DNA from 4 places in the Thioalkalivibrio sp. ALJ2 genome. Region 4 is predicted to be linked to each of the others. Evidence: predicted binding sites of a transcription regulator. Region 4 holds the regulator's gene; each other region holds the start of a gene.
The links. Region 4 encodes FliA, which starts transcription of late flagellar genes. Its sites were predicted from a motif close to GCTAAAGTTNNNNNNNNNNCNGCCGATA; they were not measured.
Positions count from the first base shown of each region.

Region 1: the regulator FliA is predicted to act here: its motif matches at 5,238-5,265, upstream of F468_RS0112000 (chemotaxis protein).
Region 2: the regulator FliA is predicted to act here: its motif matches at 3,504-3,531, upstream of F468_RS0107800 (flagellin).
Region 3: the regulator FliA is predicted to act here: its motif matches at 6,361-6,388, upstream of F468_RS0112125 (methyl-accepting chemotaxis protein).

Region 1 is NZ_KB899559.1:115,576-123,451, reverse strand. Features, by position in the region: gene flgF (flagellar basal-body rod protein FlgF) at 1-77, opposite strand, end outside; gene flgE (flagellar hook protein FlgE) at 107-1,333, opposite strand; gene F468_RS0112020 (flagellar hook assembly protein FlgD) at 1,359-2,030, opposite strand; gene flgC (flagellar basal body rod protein FlgC) at 2,044-2,463, opposite strand; gene flgB (flagellar basal body rod protein FlgB) at 2,500-2,910, opposite strand; gene F468_RS0112005 (protein-glutamate O-methyltransferase CheR) at 3,091-3,906, opposite strand; gene F468_RS0112000 (chemotaxis protein) at 4,180-5,109, opposite strand; gene flgA (flagellar basal body P-ring formation chaperone FlgA) at 5,353-6,087, shown strand; gene flgM (flagellar biosynthesis anti-sigma factor FlgM) at 6,219-6,533, shown strand; gene F468_RS0111985 (flagella synthesis protein FlgN) at 6,547-7,032, shown strand; gene F468_RS0111980 (flagellar brake protein) at 7,151-7,867, shown strand.
Region 2 is NZ_KB899556.1:114,396-122,271, forward strand. Features, by position in the region: gene F468_RS0107790 (PAS domain-containing methyl-accepting chemotaxis protein) at 1-1,278, opposite strand, end outside; gene F468_RS0107795 (hypothetical protein) at 1,520-2,278, shown strand; gene F468_RS0107800 (flagellin) at 2,296-3,423, opposite strand; gene F468_RS0107805 (hypothetical protein) at 3,618-4,295, shown strand; gene F468_RS0107810 (MliC family protein) at 4,237-4,614, opposite strand; gene F468_RS0107815 (hypothetical protein) at 4,745-5,368, shown strand; gene F468_RS0107820 (L-lactate permease) at 5,441-6,976, shown strand; gene F468_RS0107825 (CsbD family protein) at 7,221-7,433, shown strand; gene F468_RS0107830 (Crp/Fnr family transcriptional regulator) at 7,480-7,876, opposite strand, start outside.
Region 3 is NZ_KB899559.1:143,000-150,875, reverse strand. Features, by position in the region: gene pstA (phosphate ABC transporter permease PstA) at 1-409, shown strand, start outside; gene pstB (phosphate ABC transporter ATP-binding protein PstB) at 627-1,457, shown strand; gene phoU (phosphate signaling complex protein PhoU) at 1,484-2,206, shown strand; gene F468_RS0112140 (DsrE family protein) at 2,299-2,865, shown strand; gene F468_RS0112135 (glutathione S-transferase N-terminal domain-containing protein) at 2,926-3,369, shown strand; gene F468_RS0112130 (amidohydrolase family protein) at 3,450-4,319, shown strand; gene F468_RS0112125 (methyl-accepting chemotaxis protein) at 4,383-6,293, opposite strand; gene F468_RS0112120 (DASS family sodium-coupled anion symporter) at 6,425-7,876, opposite strand, start outside.
Region 4 is NZ_KB899556.1:330,662-338,537, forward strand. Features, by position in the region: gene F468_RS0108775 (chemotaxis response regulator protein-glutamate methylesterase) at 1-85, opposite strand, end outside; gene F468_RS0108780 (chemotaxis protein CheA) at 88-2,220, opposite strand; gene F468_RS0108785 (protein phosphatase CheZ) at 2,300-3,076, opposite strand; gene cheY (chemotaxis response regulator CheY) at 3,179-3,559, opposite strand; gene F468_RS0108795 (RNA polymerase sigma factor FliA) at 3,619-4,380, opposite strand; gene F468_RS0108800 (MinD/ParA family protein) at 4,377-5,201, opposite strand; partial or broken gene flhF (flagellar biosynthesis protein FlhF) at 5,361-6,432, opposite strand; gene flhA (flagellar biosynthesis protein FlhA) at 6,537-7,876, opposite strand, start outside.

The sequences.
Region 1 (7,876 bases), on a different contig from region 4:
AGGTTGTGGTTGTTGACCGACTGCGCGTGCATGGTCTCCTTCGCGCCGGACATCGCGATGTAGAGGAATCGATCCATGCCTGTGCCCTCGTGTCCCTGTCCCTGACCTAGCGGATGTTGATGATGGTCTGGGTGACCTGGTCGGCCGTGGAGATCGTCTGCGCGTTCGCCTGGAAGTTGCGCTGCGCGGTGATCAGATTCACCAGCTCCTGGGCGATATCGACGTTCGAGGCCTCCAGGGCACCGGCCTGGATCTCGCCCAGGTTGCCGGTGCCCGGAGAGGCAAACACTGGATCACCGGCCGCAAAGGTCTCGGCCCAGTTGTTGTTGCCCAGCTGCTCCAGGCCCTGTGGGTTGGTGAAGTTGGCCAGAGCGACCTGCCCCAGAACGGAAGATTGGCCGTTGGTGAAGCGCGCGAACACCACCCCGCTGGAATCGATGTCGACCCCCGTCAGCCGGCCCGAAGCGAACCCGTCCTGGCCAAGATCGTTCACCGCAAAGTCGCCACCAAACTGAGTGGTCCCGGCAAAGTCGATCGTCCCATCCAGACCTTCAGCCCCGTTGGTAAAATCTTCCGTGGAGAACGGGAATTCCGTGTTGCCATCCAGCTGGCCACTGGCGTCAAAAGAGAGTTCGAAGCCTTCTTCCTCGTTGATCGGCTCGCCGTCAACGCTCATGAAGGCCGTCCACTCTCGTTCGTCGCTCTTCACGAAGTAGATGCGCGCATCGCGGGACGTCCCCAGCGAGTCATACACCGTCAGGGACGTCGAGTAGTTATAGCTGTCCGGATCATCGAACTCGAACTCGCCCGGATCCAGGATTGGAGCATCCGACTGGAGATTGACCAGAGCCTCAATGTCACTGGTAGCCTGCGGCGCGGAGGCCCCTGTCTGCAGACGCAAATCCCCAAGCTGTCCGGTATTGAAATCAGTATCCGTGCTGCCCGGGTTGATTGGCGGATAGCCCTGCAGCTGCTGACCCTGGTTGTTCACCAGGTTGCCGTCGCGGTTTACCTGAAACTCGCCAGCGCGCGTATAGACACGATTGCCACCATCGTTCATCACGAAAAAGCCCTCGCCATCAATCGCGAGGTCGAGACCGTTCTCGGTGAACTCCGTGCGTCCCTGCGAGAACTGCTGTGTCACCGCCATGAGACGCGAACCACCCCCAGTCGCGGTCTGGCTGACGCCACCAAAACTCTGCGCAAAGACATCACCGAACTCGGCGCGCGAGCGCTTGAAACCGGTCGTGCCGGCATTCGAGACGTTGTTGCCAGTGGTCTGCAGATCGGCCTGCGCCGAGTTCAGTCCGCTCAATCCGATATTGAAGGGCATACTGGTCTACCTCCGTTAGAGTCCGTCAGCTGCTGATGCGCCGGACATCCGAGAAATTGATCTCGCCCAGGCCACGGACCATCAGGCCCAGGCTGGAATCGTCGCCTACCGAAACGCTCTCGACGCGGGCGTCGAGGAAGACATCTACTGATTCACTACTGGAACCGCTCTGGGCCGACGCCCGGAATTCATATACGCCCGGGGCCGCAGGCGTCCCGTCATCGCGCAGACCGTCCCAGGTGAATTCCTGCAGCCCCTCACTGGCCGAACCCAGATTCATGCTTCGGATGCGTTCACCCGTGGGGCTGTACACCTCGACCTGCAACTGCCCGGTCGACTGATCCAGATCCACGGCGCCGCGCACCGTGCCATCCGCACCCAACTCGCTGAAGTCGGTTGGGACAAGGACGTCCTTACCCACCAGGGAGGCCGCTTGCAGGGTCTGGCTCTGGCCCATGGACTGAGCGAGTTTCTCGAAGGACTTCGAAAGCTCTTCGATCCCCGTGACGGTCGAGAACTGAGCCATCTGACCGATAAACTCCCCGTTTTCCATCGGTTCAAACGGGTCCTGATTCTGCAGCTGGGTAGTCATCAGCTTCAGGAAATCGTCCTGACCCAGGCGATCCGTCTCCTTGTCGTCCTGCTTGGGACGTGACAGGCCCAAGCGGTCCAGCATTTCGGGTGATATCTGAGTCATGGGAGGCTCCGGTTTAGCCCTGGCCGATCTGCAGCGTTCGCTGCAACAGCTGGCGCGAGGTCTCCATCACCTCGACGTTCGCTTCGTAGTTGCGCGAGGCCGACATCATGTTGGCCATCTCCTCCACCACGCTGATCGCGGGACGGAAGATGTAGCCGTCTTCGTTGGCCTGCGGATGGTTTGGTTCGTAGTGCGCCTGTGGCGGCGCGCGCGACTCATCAATTCCCGCCACCCGCACGCCATTGGAGGCGCCGTTCGGATCGGCCTGGTTCATCACGGTCTGAAACAGCACCTGCTTCGCCCGGTAGGCCTCGTCAGGGTTGGTCGCCACGGTGTTGGCGTTGGCCAGATTCGACGCGACCGTATTCAGCCGCACCGACTGCGCGGTCAGCGCGGAGGCCGAGGTGTTGAACAGATTAAACAGATCACTCACGACATCACTCTCCTGTTCCCAGCGTTGGCGCTCGCATTAGCGCTCGCCCCGCAGAGCATCACGGATGCCGGAAACCCGGCGGTTCAGGAACTCGAGGCTGCTCTGGTACTGCAGGGAATTCTCGGCAAAGGCCGCTCGCTCCAGCTGCGGGTCCACCGTGTTGCCATCCAGAGACGGCTGCGACGGCACGCGATAAAGCGTCTCCATCGACCCGTTGGCACCACCCGCCCCGCCGGCGCCGATATGGCCCTGATGTGTGCTCGCCATCGGCATGTTGCCGCCCTCGCCGGCCGCCGCCTGCAGCACCGAGCGAAAGTCGATATCGCGCGCTTTGTAATTCGGCGTATCGGCATTCGCGATATTCGAGGCCAGCAGCTCCATCCGCTTCGCACGGACGTTCACCGCCTCCGGGAGAATGCCCATCGCCTTGTCGAGAGAGAGACTCATCCGTCGTACCCCGTCCGCCACTGGCGAACTTCAGGTTCCTCGGGACGAAACCGCTTCGCCCCGTACGACAGGGACAAAGCAATTGGTGTGCCACTATGGGCCGAAAGAGGTTGGGAGAGCAGCGCCGAGGGTGGCGCCCGGATCGCGGGAGCGACCGTATGGAAAGGCGGAAAGGGCCGATCAGCCCTTCAGGCGAAGGACGGAGCCGTACTCGGTGCGAACGGTTTCGAAGGCCTGGGTGTAAGGACCCGCTGTCTCGGAAGCGCCAAGAAACAGATAGCCACCGGGATTCATCTGGCGGGCAATTCCGTCAAGAACCTGTCGCTTGGTCTCGGCGGAGAAATAGATCAGCACGTTGCGACAGAACACGATGTCGAACTTGCCCAGCGCCGCATAGCTGTCGATCAGGTTGAGCTTCTGGAAACGGCAGCGGCGCTGGATCTCCGGGCGTACGCGATGGCCCTCCGCCACGGTCTCGAAGAAGCGGGCGCGCCGCGCCTCGCTCAGGCCACGGACGATGCTCAGCCCGTCGTACACCGCGCGCCGGGCATCGTCCAGAATCTTCTCCGAGAGATCCGTACCCAGGATCGATACCGGCACCACACGCTTGGGCCGCGATTCCTCCCACTCGGACGCCACCATCGAGATGCTGTAGGCCTCCTGTCCGCTGGAGCAGCCGGACGACCAGACCTTGATCCCTGCGCCTTTCTCCGCCCGTTCCGGGAGCAGTACATGGCGCAGGATCTCGAACGGGAAGCCATCGCGAAACCAGGAGGTTTCGTTCGTGGTCATCGCGTCGATCACACGCGTGCGCAGGCGCGGGTTGGGCGCCTGGCGCATTGCGTGCAGCAGCTCCGGCACACTCTTGTAGCCGAACTCGTCCAGCAGCCGCGACAGTCGGCTCGACACGAGATACTGACGACTGTCGCCCAGCACCAGGCCACAGCACTCGGAAAGAAAACGCGAGAACTCCTCGTAGTCACGCGAGTCGATCACGAAGTCATCCTTGAAAGTCGACGGTACGGGCGGACGGGCACGTTGATGACGAATCCTTGACAGCGTGTCGGAAAACCCGACTGGGGAACACGCGATCCCCCATGCCGGACGGATGCAGTATACGTGCAACCGCGCGGACGCCGACAGCATCCCAACGGGTGATCGATGCGGCGCGCCATGGCCGCTGATGTTCATGCGGCCGGCAATCCGTTACCGCTTCCATGCCGCCAGGGTCGACTCGGTCGACTAACGCAAACGGCGCAGGCACCGGCATCAGTCCTTGCGGGTCTGGTCAAGCACAGCCTCGGCCAGCTCGTCGGGGTTGAACTTGGACAGGAAGGCGTCGGCCCCGGCACGCTTGACCATATCCGTATTGAACTCCCCACTCAGTGACGAGTGCAGCAGAACCCGGAGGCCTTTCAGGCGATCGTTCGCACGAATTCGAGCGGTGAGGGTATAGCCGTCCATGCGCGGCATCTCGATATCCGAAATCACCAGCTCCACCACCTCGTCCACGGTGCCGGCCTCGGCCTGCTCCTCCAGGAAATCCAGCGCCTCGCGACCATCCTTGAAGACCACGTACTCCCAGCCCAGGCCCTTGATCGCACCCTCGATCTGCTTGCGCGCGACCACGGAGTCATCAACGATCACAATCTTGCGCTGTCCATGCTTGGCGCGTTCTTCCTCGGCCTCCGCGCGCACCGCGTCGGATACCGTGGATGGCAACGGGTTGACGATCGACAGTACCCGTTCGACGTCAATGATCTCGACCAGCTTGTTGTCGATCTCGGTGACCGCCACCAGAAACGACTCGCGCCCGGTCCCACGAGGCGGGGACTTCACGTCTTCCCAGTTAACGTTGACGATCCGGTCGACCGCGGACACCCAGAACCCCTGTACCGACCGGTTGAACTCGGTCACCACCACCTTGTGGTCGCCCGTTTCGCCCACGGCGGTACGCAGCCCCATCGCGCGCGCCAGATCGATGATGGGGACGGTTCCGCCACGCAGGGTAGCCACACCACGCACCACACTCAGCGATCCGGGAATCTGCCGCAGCGGCGGCGACGGGATCACCTCGCGCACCTTGAATACGTTGATACCGAAAGTCTGCGAGCTCCCCAAATGAAACAGGAGCAGCTCCATACGGTTCTGCCCCACCAGCTGGGTGCGCTGATTCACATCGTCAATGAATTGACTCATTGTCCTGCTCTCCCCCTCGCCCAGCGGCCAGCCACCTCGACTCGCCGGCCCCAGTGTGCACCCCGCAGACCGACGCTGTCATGCCACAACCCGCCGTCGCATGCCGATTGCACGCGTTCTAGACCCGATAACGGCCGGCCGCTGTGACTCTTGAGGGTACGCTCCTGATTGCCTGGCATGTTTTCTGCTTGCACGTCTCTGCAAACCTCTCGAGTCCTGACAAGCCGACGCGCATCCAGACCAATGAACCAGTCAGCACGCAAACCTTCCATTCGCTCCTGGTGGCTTTCGGCCGCCATGGGCGTCGTTCTGGCCCTGGTCTCCATTGCGGCACAGGCCGAGATCGAGGCAGTGGAAAACATCCGCCTGGCGGCGGAGCACTTCATCCAGGAGGAGTTGAACCTCACACCAGGCGACGAAGCGGTAGAGATTCAGATCGGCCGGCTGGACAACCGCCTGCGCCTGGCCCGATGCAGCGAGGCACTGGAGACCCGGTTCCCGCCCGGCGGGCGACGCGATGGCAATACGGCGGTACAGGTTCAGTGCGAGACCCCCGTCAGCTGGTCGATCTATGTGCCAGTCACGGTCGAGCGCTACGCCGAGGTGCTGGTCGCCAGCCGCAGCCTGCGACGCCAGCACACGATCCTCCCCGGCGATCTGCGCACCAAGCGAATTCAGACCTCTCGCCATGCGGGGAGCTATTTCGAGAACAAGGGCGAACTGGTGGGGCTGCAGACCCGGCGCAACATCCGGCCCGGTCAGATCCTGGGCCAGCAGCACGTCACCCAGCGCGAGGTGGTCAGCCGCGGCCAGCGCGTCACCATCCTGGCCGAGAACGGCTCGGTGGTGATCCGCATGCAGGGCGAGGCGCTGGAGAATGGCATCCTGGGCGATCGCATCCGCGTGAAGAACACCTCGTCCGGACGCGTCGTGGAAGGCGAGGTGCTCGAGTCCGGACATGTACGCGTTGCCCTGTAGAATGGCGGTGTGTCTCGTCACCATCCACAAACTGTGAAGCGAATCGAAAATTCACAGCTCAAGGGGCTACAGTTTCAGCCGGTGCTGCCGCTAACCCCTGCAGTAGAATTGCAAAAACAGGAAACCGAATAATGGATATCAAAGGCCCGAACTCCCCCGGCCTGCGCCCGGATGGCAACAGCTCGAGCGTGAAGGGCCGCGATGAGACCTCTCGCCCCGACGCAGGCGCCCAGGGCAATGCATCCTCACCCGTACGTCAGGATGACTCTGTCACCCTGACCGGCGCGGCGCAGGCAATGAACGCCGCCTCCGGGGCCGCCAGCAACGCCCCGTTCGACGAGGCGCGAGTCGCCGAGCTGCGCGAGGCCATCTCCAACGGTCAGTACCCGGTAGACAACGAACAGCTAGCCGATCGCATGATCGAGCTGGAAAGCCTGTTGCGCTAACAGAGACCCGACGATGTCGCCCGAACAACGCCACGCCTTCCTCCGCTCGCTGGAGGCCTCGATTCGGCTGAGCCACCAGATGGAGGACATCCTGCTGCAGGAGACCCGTGCGGTGGAATCACGGGCCGCCGAGACCCTGCGTGAAGTCGTGGCCCAGAAGCAGACGCTACTGCAGGAACTCGAAACCGAAAGCCGGCGACAGCGCGAGACGATCGAGGCCGCCGGCGAAACGTATACGCCCGAGGGACTTGCACGGCTGTTCGGTCGGCTCGAGGGAGGCGCCGAGCTGGACGACCACTGGCAGGCGCTACGCCGCTCGGTGGAGCGCTGCAATACCCTCAACCAGGGGAATGCCCGACTGATCGATCGCGACCGTCGTCGCGTGGAGATGTCCATCCAGATCCTGCGCGGCGAGGAACCCGGCCCGGCTCCCACCTACGACCCCTACGGCCGCACCCAGTCCGGCAGCCGTACCGGTCGGCGCATCACCCGCGCATGACCCGCGCGCGCTCTGCGCGACACCTCTCCGCCCTTCTCCGCCTCACACCCGGGGCTGGCATTCCGGACCGCTCGGCAGTACCGTGCGGCTTGGCCCAATAATTACAACAACGCCACGTATGGGAGAGACCGACTACACCGTCGACAAGCCGGAGCGGATTGCCGGCATCCTCAAGGATCTGGATCACAAGCTCACCCTCGTCAACGTCCGCCTCGACGACGATGGCCCGCTGTACAACTCCGCGCTGGTTCGCCTTGATTCCGGTGCACGCGAGCTCTTCCTCGACGAACTCACGCCCATCGAAGCGAATCGCCACGCCCAGGAAGGCACTGGCATGCGGGTATTCGCCAGCCTGCGCGGGGTGGCCGTACGCTTCTCCACCGCCGTCTCGCGCATCGAACGCGAGGACGCCGGGGCCCTTTACGTCTGCCCCTATCCCGAGACCCTGGAATATCTCCAGCGACGCGAGACCTTTCGCGTCCATATCCCGATCAGCGAGCGCCCGCGCGTCGAATTGCAGTACCGCGAATGGGAAGAGCCCGGTATCGGGGACCTGGCCGATCTTTCGGCCCAGGGGATGTGCGTGGAGGTACCACAAGACTGGGTCGAAACAATCGAGATCGGGACCCCGATGCGTTTCGAGAACCTGCTACTGCCCGAAGTTGGCGAACGCCTGGGCGGCGACCTGCGTCTGGCCAATCGCCGTCGCAGCCCGCGCGACGGATACGTGTATGCCGGCTTCCAGGTCACCGGCATGAACCAGTGGCTGGAGCGGCAGTTCAACATCGCCCTGCTGCACTATCAGCGCGAGGCGCGCCGGCGTTCGATGGAGTAACAGACGAGG
Region 2 (7,876 bases), 220 kb from region 4:
GACGACGTGGCTGGCGCCTTCGCGAATCTCGGCCATGATCTGCTGTACCGACAGGACCTGTTGGCGCCCTTGCTCGGCCACCTGGTTCACGGTGTCGATGCGCTCTGCGATCGCCTGGGTGCTTTGCAGGTTGCCATGAATGACCTCGGCGATCTGACTGGTGGCGTCGCGGGTATCGGACGCGAGCTTGCGGACCTCCTGTGCCACCACGGCAAAGCCGCGCCCTTGCTCTCCGGCACGCGCGGCTTCGATAGCGGCATTGAGGGACAGCATCTTGGTGGTTTCCGCCACGCTGCGGATGGTCTCGATGATCGACTCGATACTGCGCGCCTCGGCATTGAGTCGATCGATCGCCGATTTGGTTTCGGCCACATGCTGGCGGATCTGTTCGGAGTTGGTCGCATTGGCCTCCAGCGAGGCCTCTCCGCGTTGCGCGCCATCCGCGGTTTTCTGGGCCATTTCGCAGGCGATGGCGGAGGCCTCCCGGGTGCGCTCGGCCATGTGCACGCTGGCGGTGATGTCCGTGGCGAACTTGATGACCTTCACGGTATGACCGTGGTCATCGAGAATCGGGTTGTAGGTGGCCTCCAGCCAGATCTCCTCGCCGGAGGACTTGAAACGGCGGAATTTGCCGCTCATGAAGCGCCCGCGGGCGAGGTCTTGCCAGAAATTCGGGTTCTCGCGGTAGAAGGCGTCGTCGCAGAACATCCGGTGGTGCTGGCCCTGAATGTGTTCGAGCGGGTAACCGACGGCCTGCAGGAAGTTGTCGTTGGCCTTGAGGATGGTGCCGTCCGGCGTGAACTCGATGACCGCCTGGGAACGATCCAGCGCCTCGAATACGGCTGCCTGGTCGTGGAGCGTCTCCATCTTGCCGGTCACATTCGATGCGATCTTGACGACCTTGTACACGTCGCCCTGGGCATCGCGTACCGGAAAGTAGGTGGCTTCCAGCCAGATGGTCTCGCCAGCCCGCGTGACCCTGGGGAAGGTGCCGGCGTGGGACTCGCCCGTAGCCAGCTGCCGCCAGAATTGGCGGTATTCCATGGAGCGAACGTAGTCCGGGTCGCAGAACATCCGGTGGTGCTGGCCGATCACATCCTCGCGGGGATGACCGACAGTCTCGAGGAAGTGCGAGTTGGCGTCGAGCACCGTACCGTTCGGCGCAAATTCGATATAGGCGACGGCATCGCGGACGGCCGCGAGTATGGCCGTAGCGTCGTCGCTGGAAACCGCAAGGGGCGCCCCCTGGGTGGGGAACCGGGTGGCATTTGCACACATGGGTACGTCCTGAGCGGTTGATTGATGATGCCCTATTGAACTTCATGTACACGCATTGTACAAGAACTATACACAAAGGGTTTTCGAGGGTGCAGAAATGGAAAAGAAGAACAAGACGACATTGCCGGTGTTGCGAGCGAGCGCATGGGTAGTGCCGCTTCTGGTGGTGTCTGTACTGCTGTTGGCGGGTTGTGCCGCTACTTTCCCGGAGCCCGATGAGGGCCGGGCTTTCGCCGACGGAATGACGGCCCAGGAACTGTTCGACCGGACCATGGCCGCGCACGGAGGGGATCTTCGCGAGTACGACGGGGACCTGAACCAGGCTACGGACGGCGAGTGGGGGCGAATGGTTCAGCGTGTGCAGCCGCTGGTGGCGGATGGTGGCTACCGTGGCCAGGGCGAGGAGCGCTACCGCCCGGCGGACGAGTTGTACGCAGTCCATTACACGGGGCCGGAGGGCACCAAGACGGTGATCCGCCAGCGTGACGAGATTCGCGTGTACTACGACGGCGAGCGGAGCGAGGACGAGGACCGGATTCGTGCCACCGCGATGACGACCGATGCCGGCAAGCTGTTCCACTACGGACCGACCTTCGTGAAACACCGCGCGACCTCAATGACGCGGCTGGCGGATCGCCGCGAGGGCGGCGTGGACTACCGTCGCGTGCTGGCGACCATCCAGCCGGGCTTTGGCAAGGCGGACGAGGATCAGGTGGTGATGTGGATCCACCCCGAAACCGATCGGCTCTATCGGGTGCATATCACCCTGACCGGCTTCGAGCCGACCCGGAATGCCCATGTCGATACGACCTTCCTGGAGTACGAGGAGGTCGGCCCGTATACGCTGCCATCGCGTTTCGAAGAACGCGTGCTTGGGCCGATTCGGCTGTTCGTTCACGAATGGTGGGTGACCAGTCGTGACCAGGACCGTGGCTGGACCGATGACGATGTCCGGGGGCCGGAGTTCTCTGGCGCGGCGGCCCGACCCGCAGGGGAGTAGGCGCGCCGGCCCCCTGATTACTGGAGCAGCCGCAGGAAGGTCTGGGGTAGCGCGTTGGCCTGAACGAGCACGGCGAGCCCGGCCTGTTGCAGGATCTGGGCGCGCACCAGGCGGCTGACCTCGGCCGCGTAATCGGCGTCCAGAATGCGGCTGCGGGCCGCCGCCAGGTTGTCGCTGGTGATGCCCAGGTTGGTGATGGTCGACTCGAAGCGGTTCTGGATGGCCCCGAACTGGCTGCGCCGCGCGTTGACCGCATCCAGCGCGGCATCCACACGTGACAGGGCGTCGCTGGCCCCCTGGCGCGAGGTCAGGTCGATATCGTTCAGGCTCCCCCCGGGCTCGGTGGTGGCCGGCAGCCCGAGCGTGGCGAGGGCGGTCTCCCCCGAGATCGTCAGGGTCTCGCGGGCGATCAGGTTGAGCCGGCCGTCGTCGGTCAGGATCGCGCGGCCGGTTGATCCGAGGGCGCGGTCGATCGCGGTCGCCAGTTCCTGGGGGGAGCGATAGGGTCCCGCAGGGATCTCCACCGGGTCGCGCTCGCCCACACGGATGGAGAAATCCTGATCCACCTCCAGCGGATTGCCGGCGAAGGCGGCCTCCAGTTCGCCGGACCAGGCACTGGCAATGTCGCCCACGAAGCGGTTGCGCATGCTGTTGCCGAGGTCGATGGCGAGGGTCTGCCCGGCGTTGGCGCCGATCTGGAAGAACGCGGTGCCCATGGACCCGTCCAGCAGCGAACGGCCGTTAAAGGTTGTCTGGGTCGCGATGCGGTCGTTCTCGGCCAGGAGCTGGCGAACCTCGCGGTCGATGGCGCCGCGGTCCGAGGCCGACAGGGTGGCATTGGCCGCCTGTATCGCCAGCTCGCGGATACGTTGCAGGTTGCCGGTCATGGAGCCCAGGGCGCCCTCGGCGGTCTGGGCCAGCGAGATGCCGTCCTGCGCGTTGCGCATGGCCTGGTTCAGGCCGCGGATCTGGGTTGTGAAGCGTTCGGAGATGGCCAGCCCGGCGGCGTCGTCGCGCGCCGAGTTGATGCGCTGGCCTGAAGACAGGCGCTGGAAGGCCGTCTGCAGGGCGGCCTGCGACTGGCGCAGGTGGCGCTGGGCATTGAGCGACAGGAGGTTGGTGGCAACACTCAACACCTGGGCCATGTTGTCGGGTCTCGCACGCCACAAGGGCGATCCGGCGAAGGGCCGGATTCCGCAGCCGGAAATTCCCGTCTACATTCGCTTAACGGCGGGGTTTGAGGAAACTTTAGGCTTGCAAGGCCACGAAACGATGTACGGCGTGCACATCGGCGCGTGTTTGCTTAGGCTGCGCCGATTGGACTGGATTGGAGAGGGGCATGGCCGATACGCAACCCGAGCGCAGGCAGTCGCTGTTCTGGCGCGCGCTGATCGCGATCCTGCTCGGGGTCGGGCTGGGGATCGTCTGGCTTTATGTCACCGCCCTGCTGGGGCTCGGCGGCGGGATCGACTTTATGCCCGTACCGCTGGCCCGGACCTTCGAGTGGGGTACGCCGCTTTTGCTGGTCGGTGGTGCTGTCGGTTATGTGCTGGGCTGGCGGCGGGTGGCGGCTACGCTGTTCGGGCTGGCGGGGATGCTGTTGCTGGCGGCCCTGGCCTTCGAGGGTGCTCGCGTGATCCTGCAGGACCCCGAGGCGCGCAGCTACGAGCACCAGATGGCACAAACGGCCAGGGAAGGTGCACTGCAGATCGCCGAGTGCGATAACGGCGAGACGTTACTGGTGCGCGAGGACCGGGTGACCTCGGAGGGGATCGCGGTACTGCAGATCCAGCGCATCCATGCCGATGGGCGCCTGGATCCGGAGCTTCTGGCGACCACGGGCGTGGGTTACACGCCGAGCATTGGCGAGGGCATGCGACCGTATCTGGAAGGCTCGGTCGAATGCGGTCTGGAAGGCTTTTCCAGTGCTGGCGAGGCGCTTGGCCGGCTGGAGGCGTTTATTCAGGAACACCCGCCGCGGCACTCCAGTGCCGTGGCGCCGGTGGAGCCGGAGTAGCTGCATCGGCATTGGGCTGGCGAACGCGGCAGGTCCAGTAGATGCCGTGGAATTCGAGCATGGCGGCTTCGCCCTTGGTCCAGAAGACGATCTGCTCGCCGGGGTTGGCGTAGCGTGCCCCGGAGGCGACCTCGGTCGCCTGTAATACGGCCTTGGAACGGCCAAAGCGCAGCTCGGCCTCATTGTCGCTGAAGCTCGCCATCAGGTTCGGGCCACGATCGCAGCTGTAGGGCACATCGCGTGCCTGTTCGGCGGTCGGGGGCAGGGTGCCGCAGGCGGCGAGTACCAGCGTGGCGTTGATGGCAATCCAGGTTCTCACGCGCCGGTTCTCCCGCGGGTCGAATGGACTTTTCATCATACGCGTAACGGGCTGTCGCACGTGAAGGAACACTGTGACTCCGGGTTCGAACCGTTATAGTGAGAGCCCGGCCCCGTCAGGCGATTACGCTTTGTTTCCTCGCTGGTTTCTGGTTGCCTACCTGCTGTTTGTCTGCGTCCTGGTACCGGTCTATGCGGTCCAGTATGGCTGGCTCAATTTCCTCTGGCTGTCCAATCTCGCGCTGATCGCCGGGTGCGCGGCGGCGTGGCTGGCGAGCCGGCGCCTGGCGAGCATGCTGGCGGTGGGCGTGGTCCTGCTCGAGATGGGGTGGGTGATCGACTTTCTGCTGGGGCTGGTGCTGCTGGGGAACCCGCCCTTCGGCTTTGTCGCCTACATGTTCGATCCGGAGGTTCCGCTCTACCTGCGGCTGTTCTCCCTGTACCACCTGCCGCTTCCGTTGGTGCTGTTGTGGATGGTCTGGCGCCTGGGATACGACCCGGTGGCGGGGCGTTTGTGGATCCTGGTGGGCTGGGCCGTCTTGCTGGTGTCGTACCTGCTGTCGACGCCCGAGGCGAACGTGAACTGGGTTCTAGGGCCCTGGGCCCGTCCGCAGGACCTGGTCCATCCCTATGTGTGGCTGGCGGTCTTGATGGCCGGCTGCGCCCTGGTCTGGTGGTTGAGCCATCGCATGCTTTGGTGGGGCATGGGTCGCTTTGGGCGTGTTCATCCGGATCAGGAGGATACGCGCGATTGATCTGACGCAGTGGGCCTCTGCGCGGGACAGGCGATACTCTCCCGATAACGTTTTCTCGAGGATGTCGCACGCATGACGCTTTTCTGGGTGGCCCTGGTGCCGTTTGTGGTGCTGTTTGTCTGGCTGGTCCCGTTGCGCAGGCCGGCCTACGAGGCCGCGCCACTGGCCTATCTGGCGACACTGGTTATTGCCCTGTGGGTCTGGCAGATGCCGGGGGCCGTGCTGGGCGCGAGCCTGCTGGATGCGGGCGTGGTGTTTGTCGAGGTCATGCTGATTGTGGCCGTCGCGCTGCTGGTGCTGAACGTGATGATCGCAACCGGCCACATGGATGCGATCCAGTCGGTGATCGCCAGCGTGTCGCGCGATCCGCGCGTGCTGGCGATGTTGCTGGGCTGGGGTCTGGTCGGGTTCGTGGAGGGTATCGCCGGGTTCGGGACTCCAGCCGTGCTGGCGGCACCCCTGCTCGTCTATTTCGGCATGAAGCCGCTGAAGGCCGTGGCGATCGCGCTGATCGGCAACAGTACCGCGGTGCCGTTTGGCGCGGCGGGTACGCCGGTGGTGATCGGCTTCGCGGGGCTGGGACTGGACGATGCGGTGGTGCAGGAGGCGGTGGTGCGCACGGCGTTCATCCTCGCGCTGCTGGCCGTGTTCATCACCATTTTCATGACCTGGGTTGCCACGCTGGGGGACGAGAAGGGGCGTTTTCGCGAGTTTGTGCCATTCGCGGTGCTCTCCGCGCTCGCGTTCGGTATTCCGTACGCCCTGGTCGCCTGGCTGATCGGGCCGGAGTTGCCCTCGATTGTCGGTGGCGTCGTCGCGATGGTCGTCATCTCACTGGCCGCGCACAAAGGTTTTCTGCTGCCATCGAGCCCGCAACACACCGAGACCGAACCCGCCCCGATCAAGCGGGTACTCGTGGCGTTTGTGCCGTTCGCCGTGATGTCGGTGGCCTTGATTGCCTCGCGCACGGTGATGCCGCTGCGCGAGGCCCTGCAATCGGTGCGCTGGTCCCTGGGCGAGTTTCAGGGGGTGGAACTGGGGCAGAGCCTGGCCCCGCTGTACACGCCGTATTTCTACTTTGCCCTGGCGCTGCTGACTGCACTGATCCTTTTTCGCGTCGGGCGCGCCACGCTGGGTGAGGCCGTGGTGGCTACTGGACGCAAGCTGCGGGTAGCCGCGATCGTGCTGATCTTCATCATCGCGCTCACCCAGATCCTGCTGATGTCCGAGCTCAACGCGGCGGGGCTCCCCTCGATGCCGCAGGTACTGGGGCAGAGCCTCGCCGGGTGGTTGGGGGGCACGTTCGTGCTGTTCAGCGGATTTCTGGGGGCGCTGGGGTCGTTCATGACCGGAAGTGCCACGGTCTCCAATCTGCTCTTTGCCCGCCTGCAGGCCGACACCGCGGAAGCAGTGGCATTGTCGCTGCCGTCGATTCTCGCCTTGCAGCTGATCGGCTCAGGCGTGGGCAACATGATCTCGTTGCACAACATCGCAATGGCGGCCGCGGCCTGCGGCCTCCAGGCGCGCGAAGGGCAGGTGGTACGGGAGACGATTGTTCCCGTGGTGGTGGTCTGTCTCGGGGCCGGCTTGCTGGCGCTCGTCTGGTGAAGCTCCGGCCCCCTGGGAAACCGAGAAAGCTCAGGGTCACCAGCACGATTACGACAAAGCCGACGAGCCAGATGATGTGGGTCATCATGAGTAGATGGCCTGACTGGCTGGGTGGGCACACCAGTGAGTCACACGCGGGGGTGGAACGTCTGTGCGTCGCCGAACAGACGCCAGCCAGGTGGTCTGCTTACGCTCGGGTGTTGATTGGCAATGTCGCCGATCAGCGACTGGAGGAGGACGGGGAATGAACTGGGACATCGTTAAAGGAAACTGGAAGCAGTTCAAGGGGAAGGTCAAGGCGCGCTGGGGGAAGCTGACGGACGACGAACTCGACGCCGTGGCTGGCAAGCGGGAAGAGTTGGCAGGCCGCATTCAGGAACGCTATGGCGTGACGAAGGACGAAGCGGAGCAGCAGCTGGCAGAGTTCGAGAAGAAGATCGACCGGGACGAACACTGAGCGAAGCGGCCCGCTGGCGACGCCCCGGGACTGATGCGTTCCGGGACTAGTACTGTGGCGTCGTCGGTTCATCGAGGAGGCGGGCGTATTCTCGAGATACGACCCCGTAGCACTCGCAGCTGTGCTGCTCGAGCCCCGGACGGTCGAGAATGACCAGGCGACCTCGGTGGTAGGTGATCAAGCCCGACTTTTGTAACCGCCCGGCGGCCTCGGTGACGCCTTCTCGGCGAACCCCCAGCATGCTCGCGATGAGTTCATGGGTCATTTTGAGTTCGCGATGTGGTGAGCGATCGTCGCTCAGCAACAGCCAGCGGCAGAGCTGCTGCTCCACCGAGTGGTGTCGATTGCAGGCGGAGGTCTGTGCGATTTGCGTGAACAAGGCCTGCGTGTAGCGAAGCATCAGGCGTTGCAGTTCGCCTGTGCGCGAGAAGGCCTCGCTGATG
Region 3 (7,876 bases), on a different contig from region 4:
GATCGGCGCCAGCATCCGCCACGGCTCGCTGGCACTGGGCGCGACCAAGGCCGAGACCCTGTGGCGCCTGATCGTGCCGCTGTCGGCCCCGGCGATGATGACCGGGCTGATCCTGGCCGTGGCGCGTGCCGCGGGCGAGGTGGCGCCGCTGATGCTGGTCGGCGTGGTCAAGCTGGCGCCGACCCTGCCGCTGGATGGCAACTTCCCCTATCTGCACCTGGACCGCGCGTTCATGCACCTGGGCTTCCATATCTTCGACGTCGGCTTCCAGAGCCCGAACGTCGAGGCCGGCCGCCCGCTGGTCTACGCCACCGCCCTGGTGCTGGTAATGCTGATCATCGTGCTCAACCTGACCGCGATCTCGATCCGCAACTACCTGCGCGAGAAATACCGCGCCGACAGCGACTGAGTTGCCCGATGCACAACGCCTCCCGCAAACACCGTCATTGCGAGGCCCCGAAGGGGCCGCGGCAACCTCCCGCCGCCACCCCGACGCCTGCCCGGGGTCGCGTCGGGGCCGGCCCACGGAGATCGCCACGCGCCTGCGGCGCTCGCGATGACGGTGCTTTTCCGAACCGTCGCGAGGACGGGATGCGTCGAACCCTGTTTCCCATGGAGTACCCGAGATGAGTGACACCGCTACCCACGCCGTCAACGTGACGCAAGGCGACCGACCCGACCGCGGCCTGCGGCTCTCCAGTGAGGAGATCTGCCTGACCGCCGAGGACCTGAAGCTGTTCTATGGTGAGGATCAGGCCCTGAAGGGCATCGACATCCAGATCCCGAAGAACCGGATCACGGCATTCATCGGCCCGTCCGGCTGCGGCAAGTCCACGTTCCTGCGCTGTTTCAACCGCATGAACGACCTGATCGATGCCGCCCGCATCGAGGGGACGATCCGGCTCGACGGCGACGACATCTACGAAAAGGCCGTGGACGTGCCGGAGCTGCGCCGCCGCGTCGGCATGGTGTTCCAGAAGCCCAACCCGTTCCCGAAGTCCATCTACGAGAACGTGGCCTACGGCCTGCGGCTGCAGGGCGTGAAGAATCGCCGACGCCTGGACGAGGTGGTGGAAAAGTCGCTCAAGCGTGCCGCGCTGTGGGACGAGGTCAAGGATCGCCTGCACGAGAACGCCTTTGGCCTGTCCGGCGGTCAGCAGCAGCGTCTGGTGATCGCCCGCGCGATCGCGATCGACCCCGAGGTCCTGCTGCTGGACGAGCCCTGCTCCGCGCTGGACCCGCTGGCCACGCTGAAGATCGAGGAGTTGATGATCGAGCTGAAGAAGGATTACACGCTGGTCATCGTCACCCACAACATGCAGCAGGCCGCACGCGTGTCCGACTACACCGCCTTCATGTACATGGGCGAGCTGATCGAATACGCCGACACCGACACCCTGTTCACCTCGCCTGCCAAGAAGCAGACCGAGGACTACATCACCGGCCGCTTCGGTTAGGCCATTTCGGATCAGGAGTCCGGATCATGGACAAGAGCTTTTTCAAGCAGCACATCTCCCAGCAGTTCAATGCCGAGCTGGAGGACATCATCAAGAAGGTGATGACCATGGGCGGCCTGGTCGAGCAGCAGCTCGGCGATGCGGTGACCGCGATGGTCGAGGGCGACACCGCGCTGGCGGAGACCGTGATGACCTCCGACTACAAGGTCAACGCGCTCGAGGTCGAGATCGACGAGGAATGCACCCACATCCTCGCCCGTCGCCAGCCCACGGCCTCCGACCTGCGTCTGGTGATCGCGGTGATCAAGACCATCACCGACCTGGAACGCATGGGCGACGAGGCCGAGCGTGTGGGCCGCATGGGCTTGCAACTGCTGGACTCCGACCGCCGCGAGGCACCGATGGACGAGATCGCGAAGATGGGCCAGCTCGTGCGCGAGATGACGCGCGGCGTGCTCGATGCGTTCGCGCGCATGGACACCGAGCAGGCGGTGCGGGTCGCACAGCAGGACATCCAGATCGACAGCCTCTACGAGGCCATCACGCACAAGCTGATGAAACAGATGACCGCCTCCCCCGATGCCGTGCCGCGTCTGATGGACATCGTGTGGGCGACCCGATCGCTGGAGCGGATCGGCGACCGAGCGCGGAACATCTGCGAGTACGTGGTGTACTTCGTGAAGGGCAAGAACGTCCGCCACACCAGCTACGACCAGATGGCGGCCGAGGCCACGGGGGATCGCCACTAGGAAAGCGACAAACCCGGGCCGAGTAGACACCGACCCGGCAATCAGGCCCAAAATAGGGTTCAGCACACCCATGCCCTGACCCCTGGTACCCGATGCCGCGTTTCATCCCGACGTTGTTGGCCCTGACCGGCCTGACACTGCTCACAACCGTTGGTAGTCTGGCTGGTGCGGACGCCCCGAAAGAGGCCTCGCCCTCCTCGGAGGTCGAGGCACTGCTCACGCAGGACGAACTCCCCGATGGGGTGGCATTCGAGATCGTCGAGAACGACCGCGCTGCCTTGAGTGCCCTGCTGCCCGAGATTCAAGCGAACATCCGGGTGCTGCGCCAGCGCGACCCGGACCTGCCGATTGCGGTCGTCACCCACGGAGCGGAGCAGTTCACTCTCACCCGCGCCGAGGCCGTGGCGCATGGCTCGCTCCACGCCGAGATCGAGTCTTTGGTGATGGATGACGGCGTCAACGTCGTGGTCTGCGGGACCTTCGCCGGCTGGCGCGATCTCGAGCCCGATGCCTTCCCCGAGCATGTCGAGGTGGCCACGGCCGCACCGGACCGGCTGGATGACCTGGAGGCCGCAGGCTACACCGTGATCCGCCTGCGTCCGTCCCTGCTGGACGCCCCGGCGGAAGACCCCTGGGAGTTCGACTTCGGCCAGCCGTGACGTGCCACGCCCGATGCGGGCTCTGTCACCCGCCAGGGGGCTTGTGGCATCCTTTCGCGCATGCGATTTCTGATCCGATGGTTTTTCCGCGGCGTACGCCTGATCCTCACGCCGTTTATGCTGATTGGCGAGCGCCTGTCGCGCCCGCGCGGCATCGAACGCGACCCCGCCGACCAGGCCCGCGTTGACGAACAGACGCGCCACCTCGCGCTTTACCATTTCCCGGCCTGCCCGTTCTGCATCCGGGCCCGCCGTACCATGCAGCGGCTGTCGCTCGACATCGAGTTGCGCAATGCCCAGGCGGCCGGCCCTCACCGCGAGGAGCTGCAGACCGAGGGCGGCAAGCTGCAGGTGCCCTGCCTGCGCATCGAGGAACCGGACGGCCAGGTACGCTGGCTGTACGAGTCGGATGCGATCGGCGAATACCTGCGCGAGCGCTTTGACCCGAACCGCCCGGACGGTAGCTCCGGAGATGCCGCGGTGTCCGGGGACTCCCGCGCCTGACCGCGACAGGCCACCGACTCGGGGACTGTCGGCACAGCACGGTATAAGATTGGGGTTCCCGTACCCGAGGAACCCGCTGGATGGCTGCCCTGAACCGCCCTCGAAGACTGCCCCGTCTGTTCATTCTTCCGGCTGCGACCCTGCTGCTCGGCTCACTGCTTGGCGGAGCCTCTGCCCAGGCACTTGAACCCCTGTTCGATGCCCACCTGCACTACCGCGACCGGCAGATGGAACACTTCCCGCCGGAGGCCGTCGCGCGCACGCTGCAAGAAAATTCAATCCAGTCCGCGATCATCATGTCCCCGCGCTCGAAACTGATCGAAGCGCTGGAACCGGAGGTGGATGCGCGCATCGTCCCGTTTCTCGAGATCTCCCAGCGCCTGGGGCGCAAGATGGACTGGATGCACGAGGACGGCCTGCGGGAACAGGTCGAGACCATACTCGACCGAAGCCAGGTCCAGTGGCGCGGGATCGGGGAGCTGCACATACAGGCCGATGACCGATTTGCCCGCGGCTTCGAGGACCTGCTGGCACTGGCAGTCGAGCGGGATCTGTGGATCGTGATCCATGGCGACCCTGCCGTGATCGACCATGCCTACGCCGTCCAGCCCGAGGTACGCATCCTCTGGGCGCACGCCGGTTCCTATGCCTACCCGCCACTGGTTCGTGACTACCTGGAGCGGCATCCGAACATGGTCATGGATGTCTCCATGCGCAACCCGCGCATCAATCCCGGGGGCATCATCGACGCCGACTGGTTCGAGCTGTTCCTCGACTATCCGGGTCGCTTCCTGATCGGCAATGACACCTTCAGCCTGGCCCGCTGGGAGCACTTCACGGTGCTGAAGGACAGCACCCGGGCCTGGCTCGAGCAGCTACCCGCGAACGTCCAGCGCATGATCGCCCGGGAGAACGGCGAGCGCCTGTTTCCGCCCACCGAGAGCCAGTAAGCCGGCCACAAAAAAGCCCGGGACCGTCTCCGGTCCCGGGCTTGGCGTCAGCTGGCTCGGGGCTTATACCTTGAACTGACCCACCCGCTGCTGCTGTTCCGAGGCCAGCTTGGACAGCTCCTCGGAGGCATTGCGGATCTGTTCCGATCCGGCCGCGGTCTGATCCAGCACCTCGGTGACATTGGCGACGTTGCGGTTGATCTCCTCGGCCACCGTCGACTGCTCCTCGGCGGCACTGGCGATCTGCGTATTCATGTCGCTGATGCGCGTGACCGACTGCGTGATCGCGGTCAGCGATTCGCCCGCGAGATTGACCTGCTCCACGCTCTGGTGCGCCTTGGAACGGCCATCTTCCATCGCCTGCACCGCCTCGCGGGTACCGCTTTGCACCCGCTCGATCATCTGCTGGATCTCGTGGGTCGAGTCCTGCGTGCGGCTGGCCAGGGTACGCACCTCGTCGGCAACCACCGCGAAACCGCGGCCCTGTTCGCCCGCACGCGCCGCCTCGATCGCCGCATTCAGCGCCAGCAGGTTGGTCTGATCGGCGATATCGCCGATGACTTCCAGGACCTTGTTGATCTCCTCGGCATCCTGCGACAGGCGGCTGACCACCTCGGCGGCGCCATCCACCTGCTGCGACAACGCGTTGATCGCAGCCACGGTACGCTGCACCACCTGCTGACCCTCGTTGGCGTCCTGGTCGGTGTTCTGTGCCGCGGCGGCGGCATCCGCTGCATTGCGGGCCACCTCCTGCACCGTTGCCGTCATCTCGTTCATGGCCGTGGCGACCTGATCGATCTCCGACTTCTGTCGCCGCACCTGCTCGTTGGTCTCCTCGCTGGTCGCAGACAGCTCGTTCGCCGCTGCGGCAACCTGATCGCCACCGGCCGCGACCGTGGATACGAGGCCACGGATCTTCTTGACGAAGTTGTTGAACGCCTCCGCCAGCTCTCCGAGTTCGTTCTTGCCAGAGACCTCCAGCGAACGGGTCAGATCGCCCTCGCCTCCCGCGATATCGTTCAGCCGGGCCACCGTGCGATTCAGGGGACGAACGATGCTTCGGGTCAGGAGCCAGGCCAGGAGGGCACCAAGCGCCACGGCAACCACGCCAACCGCCACCACCGTGCCGGTCGCGTTGCGCGCCATCGCGACATACGCGCTGCGGTCCACCATGACCTCCAGCACGCCGACCACGTCACCGGAGAAATCCGTAACGGGACGCGCGACCACGGCCATCGGGGTGCCTTCATAGGTCACGTTTCGCACCAGCTCCTCGCCCTCCATGACCTCGCGCATCTCGGCATCGCTGAAGGTGGACTCGCCACTGATCGTACCGCCAAAGCGGTTGAACGACCGACCATCACGCAGGTAGAGGGCAACCGGCGAATCCGTTTCTTGGGTGAACTCTTCAAAGAAGCTGTCACCAAACGACAGGCCGAATTCCACGGAGCCGACGTGGTCGCCGTTGTGCTCGATGGGTACCACCCCGCGGATCCCGAGACCCGCCACGCCTTCTTCCAGCCCCGAGATCGCGTTGCGCTTGTCGTTCGTGTCGACCACGGTCTGCCGGAAGTCGGACAGGTCATCGCCGTGGTTGTCGGGGGAGTGGACGCGCAGGAACGAAGTGGCCGGGGGGGTATGGAACTGATACTGGTCCACCCCGTAGTGCTCGTTCAGCGATTCAAAGCTGGGAACGGTCATCTCGGCCAGACGCTCGCGATCGCCCGTCGCCATCGCCTCTTGCACGTCGGGGATTTTCGCCACGGTCTCTGCCATCGCGGTCGCGCGCGCGGCCTCCTGGTCCAGACGACCGACAAGCTGCGCGGCCAGATCGGTCAGCTCGCGCTGTTCGGCACGATCGGCCATGGTGCCCAGGCTGTTCATCACGACTACGAGTGTCAGGATCACGGCCAGCAGCACCACCGTGATAATCCCGACCATCAGCCGGACCCCGATTCGGATGTTATCGAACATGTTGAAGACTCTCCCCAATAAGGCTTTGCGGGCCAGCGGCATCCTTGCTGCGGCAGTTCACCGTCGATAGCGGCGGCGAAGCATAAAACTTGAGGGATATCACAGGAAGCCGGAAAGGCCGGGAGACAGGCCTAGCCCTGCATCAGGATGGCCTCCGCCAGGGCGTAGACCGCAAGCGTAATCATGGCAATTGCCACCAGGGAGAGCAGCGCCCCGCCACGGATCATGTCGATCACCCGCAGCCGGTTGCTGGCGAACACGATCGCGTTGGGCGGGGTCGCGACCGGCAACATGAAGGCCACGGAGGCGGCAAAGGCCACGGGGATCGCGAGGAGCACGACGGGAATATCCATGCGCATCGCCAGCGCAGCCACCAGCGGCAGCAGCGTGGCAGCGGTGGCTGTGTTGCTGGTCACATGCGACAGCAACATGGTCACCACCACGGCCCCGGCAATGATCAGCAGCAGCGGCCATGCCTGGGCGGCGCCCAGGCCCTCGGCGGCCAGCTCCGCCAGGCCGCTCGCCTCGATGGCCGAACCCAGGCTGAGACCACCGCCGACCAGCAGCAGCACCCCCCAGGGGAGCTCGCGCGTATTGTCCCAGGCCAGCAGCCGGCGCTGGTCTGCTGCGCCCGAGGGCAGCAGGAACAGCAGCCCGGCCCCCAGGACGGCAATCCCGGCATCCGTCAGATGAATCGGCAGGAGACCTTCCAGAAAGGGGCGCGACAGCCACGCCAGCGCTACCAGCAGGAAGACGCCGGCGACCCGGTATTCGGCCCGAGACCAGACCCCGACCTCGGCGCGCTGCTGGTCCATCATCGCCTGCAACCCCTGCAGGCGTACTCGATGAACCGGGAAGACCCAGCGCGTCAGCAACCACCAGGCCAGCAGCAGCAACGCGGTGGCCAGGGGCAGGCCCAGCATCATCCACTGCACAAAACCGATCTCGATGCCATGCCGGTCGCCCAGATAGGCGGCGGTCAGCGCGTTCGGCGGAGAGCCGATGATCGTCGCCATGCCCCCGATATTGGCGGCAAAGGCGATCCCCAGCAGAAGCGCCAGTGCGGGGCGGCGCGAATCGGCGCCGAGGCCGTTACCCGAGATGTGCGTATCACGATCCATCAGCGCCAGAACGGACAGGGCGATCGGCAACATCAGCGCAGCAGTGGCTGTGTTGCTGACCCACATCGACAGCCCCGCCGTGGCCAGCATGAAGGCCCCGACCAGGCGATGCAGGCGATCCCCCGCCCGGCTGACGATCGCGAGCGCAATCCGCTGGTGGAGTCCCCAGCGCTGTACCGCCAGCGCGATCGCAAAACCGCCCATGAACAGAAAGATGATGGGATTGGCGTAGGGCGCGGTGGCCGCGTCCATCGGCATCACGCCGAGCAGCGGCAACAGGGCAATCGGCAGCAACGCCGTTACGGGTAGTGGCAAGGCCTCGGTAATCCACCAGGTCGCCATAAAAAGGGTCAACCCGAGCACCCACCATGCCTCGCGTGCAACGCCTTCTGGAGCTGGAAGAACCAGGAACGCGAGCATCAGGAGCGGGCCCAGGAAAAGCCCAATGCGCCCGCGCCAGGC
Region 4 (7,876 bases):
CGATCCCCGCGTCGGCGTCCAGAATTTCACTAATGCGGCGGCGGAAAAACCCGGAGTCATCCACCACCAGTACCTTAACCGGCATCCTTAGCCCTCGATTGTTTGCGCAGGCCGCCGGGTGCGGCCCGCCGACGGGATCTTGTGCGTCAACAAACCCACGAGATCGGCGACATCCAGGATCAGCGCAATCCCTCCATCACCGGTGATGGTCGCGCCTGCCAGGCCCTTCACGCCCTGCAGGTTCTGCCCCAGTGGCTTGATGACCACCTCTTCCTGCCCCACCAGATCATCGACGACCAGCCCTACCTTGCGATCCGCGGTATGCACCACGACCACATGCGATTCCGGTTTGGCTTCGGGGATGAACCCCGGCTTCAACCACCGCTTGAGATAGTGAACCGGAAGCGCCTGATTTCTTACAACAATGACCTCCTGGTCATCCACGTAATGGGTCTTGGTCAGATCCAGGTCCAGGATCTCCGAGACAGACGCCAGCGGGATCGCGAATCGCCGCCCGTCGAGGATGACCATCAATGCAGGGAGGATCGCCAGGGTCAGCGGCAGCTTCACCCGCAGCGTGGTCCCGACACCGATCTCGGAATCGATCTCGATGGTGCCGTTGAGCTGCGAGATCTTCGTCTTGACGACGTCCATCCCCACCCCGCGACCGGACACATCCGAGATCTCGGTCTTGGTCGAGAACCCGGCCATGAAGATGACGTTGAAGGCCTCGCGATCGGTCATCCGCTCGGCCATCGCGGGTTCCATCAGACCCTTCTCGACGACCTTGCGCCGCAGGGCCTGCGGATCCATGCCACCCCCATCGTCCTTGATCAGCAGGGCGATGTGATCGCCTTCCTGCGCCGCGCCGAGCACCACCGTCCCCTTGCGCGGTTTGCCGGCCTTCTCGCGCACCTCCGGAGTCTCGATCCCATGATCCACGGCGTTGCGCACCAGATGCACCAGCGGATCGGACAGGGCCTCGACCAGGTTCTTGTCGAGGTCGGTGTCCTCGCCGAAGATCTCCAGCTCGATCTCCTTGCCCAGGCTGCGCGACAGATCGCGGATCACGCGCGGGAAGCGATTGAAGACCTTATTGACCGGTTGCATGCGGGTCTTCATCACCGACGTCTGAAGATCCGACGTGACCAGCGCCAGCGAACTAATGGCCTTCCCCAGCTCGTCATCCACGTGCTGGGTTCGCAACATGCTCAGGCGGTTGCGCACGAGCACCAGCTCCCCGACCAGATTCATAATCTCGTCGAGACGTTCGGTGTTCACACGGACCGAGGCCTCGCCCTGAGGGGCCTGCCGGGCGCCGGCCGCCGCGGCCGCAGGCGAAGACGCCTGTGGCTTGGCTTCGGGAGCCGGCGGTTCCTGTGTCGCGCCAGCGGCTTCGGGCTCCACGCTCGGCTCTTCATGCGGGGACGACTCAGTCACAGCGGGTGCCGGCGCTGCAGTGGCGGGAGGCCCATCACCTCGCGCCTGCAACTCGTCCAGCAGGTTCTCGAACTCATCGTCGGAAATCAGGTCCTCGCCGTCGTCCCCTGGCCCGGCTGCATCCGAATCGGTGCCGGGCAACCCGGCGTCCTCAGTCGACGGCGTAGCGGAGTCCTGGGCCGCCTGCGGCGAACCATCGCCGTGCAGCGAATCCAGCAGGGCCTCGAACTCGTCATCGGTAATCTCGTCATCGGCACCGACCAGCCCCGACTCATCCCCTCCAGCCTTCGCAGTGGCTTCCACCTCGGCGGGGGGTGCCGGTTCCGGCTCCGGTTCGGGGGGCACGTCTGGCGTCGCGATTGCGGCGGGTTCGGAATTGCCGGCCACGTCTTCATTCTTGGCCATCCGCCGCAGGTCTTCGACGAGATCGGCCTCCGCGGGCGTCGGATCGACCCCGGAGCGGAGGTCGCCAAACATCACGTTCAACGTATCGAGGACCCGCAGCATGGTATCCATCAGGTGACCGTCGACCTGACGTTCCCCATTGCGCAGGAGATTAAACACATCCTCTGCGTGATGGCAGACGGTCACCAGCGGATCCAGGCTCAGAAAGCCCGCGCCACCCTTGATCGTGTGAAAGCTGCGAAATACCGCGTTCAACAGATCCCGGTCATCGGGATGCTGTTCCAGGTCGATCAGCTGCTCGTTGAGTCCTTCGAGCAGTTCCCCGGCCTCGATCAGGAAGTCCTGAAGGATTTCGTCGTTGGGGTCGATGGCCATTCGGTCTCTCCGTTCCGGTGAGGCTTGCCGTTGAGGGGTGGGCGCCGGGAAGCCGCCGATTCAGGGATCAGCGGGCTACCTAGAAGCCCAGGCTGGACAACAGATCGTCCACCTCGTCCTGTCCTTGAACGACATCCTGGCCGGAATCTTGAGTCTTCGGCACTGCTGGCCCGTGTCCACGCCGATCGCCCTCACGCCGCTCGGCATCGTCATCCAGCGTCTTCTCCGCAGCCTCGACCGTCTCCATACGCCCGCTGGACAGCCGAATCAGCGTGACCAGGTTCTCCTCCAGGTCGGTCACGAGCTGAATCACGCGCCGGATCACCTGCCCGGTAATATCCTGGTAGCTCTGCGCCATCAGAACCTCCGACAGCAGGCGGCGCAGCTCTTCGGTATCGTCGTTGGCCTGAGCAAAAAACTCGTCCAGCTCACGAGCGAACTCCCGGAACTCGTCGACCGAGAGTTGCCGATTGCGAAAACGGGTCCACTTCGCCGTCAGTTGGCCGGCCTGCTGGCTGAACGATTCGGCAATGGGGAGACTCGTCTCGATCGCGGTCAGGGTCTCGTGCGCGGCCTTCTCGGTCATCGTGACCACATAATTGAGACGCTCGCGGGCATCCGGGATCTCGGCCTGGGTCAACTCGACCAGCCGCGAATCCCCCCGGAAGCTTTGCAAGGCCTCGTGCAGGTCGCGCGTAAGCTTTCCGAGCTCGTCGAAGAGTTCGCGGTCGTAGGGGCGCGCCAGATCCTGGATCAACGCGCGCGCGGCCACCTCATCACCTGCCTCCAGAACCTGCACGAGCTCCCGCGCGCGAGCGATTTGCTGCTCACTGATCGATTGTTCTTGGTCTGTCATCCAAAGCCCCTTGCTCGCTCCCCATCCCGAACGTGATGACCGGGATCGATCCCCCGGCCATCCATTTGTCTGGACCAGGAGACTTCGACACCGAATCCCAAACTAGCCTTGGGATTCAATGCGTTCGAATATTTTGTCGATCTTTTCCTTGAGGGTTTCCGCAGTAAAGGGCTTCACCACGTAGCCGTTCACGCCCGCCTCGGCCGCCTCGACGATCTGATCCCGCTTGGCCTCCGCCGTCACCATCAGCACCGGCATCGTCTTCAGCTTCTCGTCGGCACGCACCGCCCGCAGCAGGTCGATGCCCGGCATATTGGGCATGTTCCAGTCGGTAATCAGAAAATCGAAGTCGCCGTTCTGGAGCATCGGCAATGCCGTGCTGCCGTCATCGGCCTCTTGGGTGTTGTTGAAGCCAAGATCACGCAACAGGTTCTTGATGATCCGTCGCATCGTGGAGAAGTCGTCCACGATGAGAATTTTCATTCCCTTGTCCACAGGTCACTCCGGGATAGATGATTCATATGAGTACTAGAGCTTGGCCTTCAGAATAACTGCAAAGCCTCGCCGTCTTCGAGCCAGGAGCCCAGACGCGCGCGCAGTCGGATAACGGCCTGACTGCGGATCTGGCTGACGCGCGACTCGGTCACCCCGAGTACCGCGCCAATCTCGCGCAGGTTGAGCTCCTCGATGTAATAAAGCGACAACACCAGACGTTCGCGTTCGGGCAAATCGCCCAGCGCGGCGGCCAGCTCCTCGCGAAACTCCCCGGCCTCGATCGTGCGCGAGGGCGAGGCCTCCTGCCCCTCGATCACCCGGTCCGCATCACCATCGGTGCCGCCCAGATCATCCAGCGCGAACAGATGGGCGCCGGCATGGTCCTGCAGCATCGAGTAGTACTCGTCGATCGGGACCTCGAGTTCCTCGGCCACCTCGACCCCGCGCGCCGCACGCCCTTCACGGGCCTCGACGGTCTGAATGGCCGAGGCGATCTTGCGGCTATTGCGGTGCACCGACCTCGGGGTCCAGTCACTGCGGCGTAACTCGTCGATCATCGCGCCACGGATGCGAATCCCGGCGTAGGTCGCAAACGTCGCGCCCTGCCCGCCCTCGAATTGCCGCGCGGCCTCCAGCAGGCCAATCATGCCGGCCTGGATCAGGTCATCGACCTGGACCGAGGAAGGGAGGCGAGCCATCAGATGGTGCGCGATGCGGTGCACCAGCTCGATATGTTCCGCGACGCGCTGCTCGTGGCCGGCTGCGGCCACGTTCTCGTATCCGTGGAGGCGATTACGCGTCGCCATCATGCGCTCTGCAGCATCCGTTCGACGAAAAACCCGACACCACCATCGGCACCACGGGCCACCGGCCAGCGGTCGACCGCACGGGCGAGTTCGGTAAAGGCCTTGGCCGCCGGGCTGCCCGGATATTGCTGCACGACCGGTGCCCTTTTCTGTACGGCCTTGCGCAGATGCTCGTCCATCGGGATGTAACCGGCGAGATCCAGGATGACTTCCGGCAGGTAGTTGTCGCAAACCGTGGTGAGTTTCTGCAACAAGCGCTCGGCGCCCGCGCGGTCCTGGACCATATTCGTGACCAGCCGGAAACGCCGCATGCCATGATCTCGATGCAGCACCTTGATCAAGGCATAGGCATCGGTGATGGACGCCGGCTCGTCGCAGACGACGACCAGGGTCTCCTGGACCGCTCGACAGAAGGTCGTGACGGATTCCTGCAGGCCCGCTGCCGTATCCACCACCAGCACATCCAGCGGCTTGGAATAGGCGCTGAATGCCTGGATCAAACCGTTGTGCTCGAGCTGCGTGAGATTCGCCATCGCCGCGATCCCCGAGGCCGACGGGATGACCTTGATCCCCTCCGGGCCCTCGATCAGCACATCCTGGAGGTCGTCCACCTGTCCGGTCACCAGGTCATGCAGGGTGCGCTCGGGTCGCAGTCCGAGCAGCACATCGGCATTGGCCAGCCCCAGGTCGGCATCAAACAGCATGACCTCGCGGCCCAGCCGCGCGAGCGCCACGGACAGGTTGACCGACACATTGGTCTTGCCGACGCCGCCCTTGCCGGAGGCAACCGCAATGACCTTCAACGGCTGATTAGTGCGTGGCATAGCGTCCTTTCCCCACCGGATGGATCATCTCCAGAACGCCCGCATCCTGAGTACGGCGCGGCGACGGCGCATTGCGGCCGGCATTCGAGAACTCCGCCAGGCTTGCATCGGTCCATCGTTCATCGCGGGAGGATCGACGCGCGGGGCCGCGCTCTTCGCCGAGCGCCCGCCGGGTCAGATCGCCCGTCTCGACCCGGTGGAAGTCTTCGGCAATCCGCTGTCCATCGCTAACAAACGTGAGCCCAAGGTGTTGATCGAGCAATACCGACAACGTCTCCCCCAACTGTTCGGCTTCGTCGAGTTTGGTCAGCACCAGCGCCGATGGCTCCGTCTTCCGGAACGCATCCAGCACCCTTCGCAGCGCCGCCGCCTGAGTGGTCGCGGAGACGACCAGCCAGCTCTCGCGCCGGACACGGTCCGGCCAGCCGGCAAACAGCGACTCGTCGCCCACCGTGGAAGGTGCCTGCCCGGCGGTGTCGACCAGAATCAGATGCCCATCCTCTGCCCGCGCGGTCATGTCGCGCAACTCGCGCGGGCTCTGCAGCACCCGCAATGACACGCCCGCCATCTGCGCGAACGCCTGCAGCTGGCGCGTGGCCCCAATGCGCTGGGTGTCCAGTGTGACCAGCGTAACCGAATCCGCACCCATACGACGGATTTGACGCAAGGCAATGCGTGCGAGTGTAGTGGTCTTGCCCACCCCCGTAGGCCCCACCAGGGCCAGCACGCCACCTTCATCCAGGATGTCCGGATGGCGGGTCGCGATCGCCCCGGAAAGGCGTGCGCGCAGCCTCTCCCAGGCCTGTTCCACCGTGCTGTCGTCGAGAATACTCCCGGCGAGACTGCGCGCCAGTGACTCGCTGAACCCACGGTCCATCAGACGCGCCTTGCACTCCGCCGCCAGCGGATGCCGCGCCGCCCACTGTGCGGCCTCGTTGTCGCTGTGCTGGCGGGTGAGCAGGCTGCGCAGATCCCGCAGCTCCTGGCGCATCGCGGCGAGCTCGGGGTCCGCGGGCCAGGCCGAGCCCGGGCTCGGACGCGAGGCGGATGCCGGCGCCTCACGCGGGGCATGGACCGCGTTCACCGCAGCCTGCTGCTCGCGCTCCGAGACCCCCGCATCGCCATCTTCCAGCGCCGCGACAACCTCCAGCCAACCATCGACACGGCGGCTCGATAGGATCACGGCATCCTCGCCCTGCTGTTCACGCACTTGCCGCATCGCATCGCGCATGTCGCGTGCCCGGTACCGTCTCACATTCATCGCTGTTCTCCCGCTCCGCTCAAGGAAAACACTGATCAGTGTTTCCCTCTCGTATCCGATCGCTACTGTTCGTCTCAGGCACCTGTGGGCGTTGCCTGCCGGGCCGAGTCTTCCTGGCCCACCGTGGCCACCACGCGGATCCGCCGGTTATCGGGGATCTCGGTAAAGGCCAGCACCGCCAGGCTGCGCACGGCTCCGCGGAGCCACCCGGCAATCCAGGAGCGGATCTCCGGGGCCACCACCAGGATGGCCGGCTGCCCGCTGGCTTCCTGGCGCTGGGCCGCCTCGGACACCGACCGCTGCAGGCGTTCCGCCAGGCCCGGTTCCAGCCCCACGGTCTCGCCATTACTGCCCTGAAGAGACTTATGCAAAAGCTGTTCCAACGAGGGATCGAGCGCGATCAATGGCAGCTCATCGTCCGGTCCCACAAGGTCCTGCACGATCGAGCGCGACAGCGAGACACGCACGGCCGCAGTCAAAACGCCGGGATCCTGACTCTTCACGCCCTCCTCTGCCAGGGTTTCGGCGATCGTGCGCAGGTCGCGGATCGAGACCTGCTCGGCCAGCAGGTTCTGCAGCACCTTCAGGATTACCGACAGCGAGAGTGTCTTCGGCACCAGATTCTCGACCAGCTTCGGCGAATGCCGTGCCAGCTGGTCCAGCAGATGCTGGGCCTCTTCGTGACCAATCAGGCGATGGGCGTTCTCGCGGAAGACCTGCGACAGATGCGTGGCGATCACGGTGGAACAGTCGACCACGGTGTAGCCGGCGCCCTGCGCCTGATCGCGATCCGCCGGATCGATCCACAAGGCGTCCAGATTGAAGGTCGGATCCTTGGTCGGCGTGCCCGGAACGGTGCCGAACACCTCGCCCGGATTGATCGCCAGCTCGCGATCGGGGAAGACCTCGGCCTCCGCCACCGTGACACCCAGCAGGGAGATGCGATAGGCATTCGGACTCAGTTCCAGGTTGTCGCGGATATGGACCGGTTGCAGCAGGAACCCCAGCTCCTGGGAGAGCTTGCGGCGCACACCCTTGATCCGACCCATCAGCTGACCGTCCTGGGTGCGATCCACCAGCGGGATCAGACGATAGCCGACTTCCAGGGAGACGAGGTCGATCGGCGGCACGTCGTCCCAGGTGAGATCGCGATTTTCCGGACTGGTGTCCGCCGCTTCGTCAGGCACGCGCTCCACCTCCACGGCCTGCTCGCGCTCGCGCCGCTGCATCAGGTAGGCCGATCCGATGGCCAGCGAGGCGAGACCCAGGAATACGGCATTGGGCATACCCGGCACCAGCCCCAGCGCGGCGATCACGCCACCCGCCACGTACAGCACGCGCGGGTTGGAGAACATCTGCCCGAACACCTGCTGGCCCATGTCCTGGGTGCTGGAGACACGGGTCACGATGATCG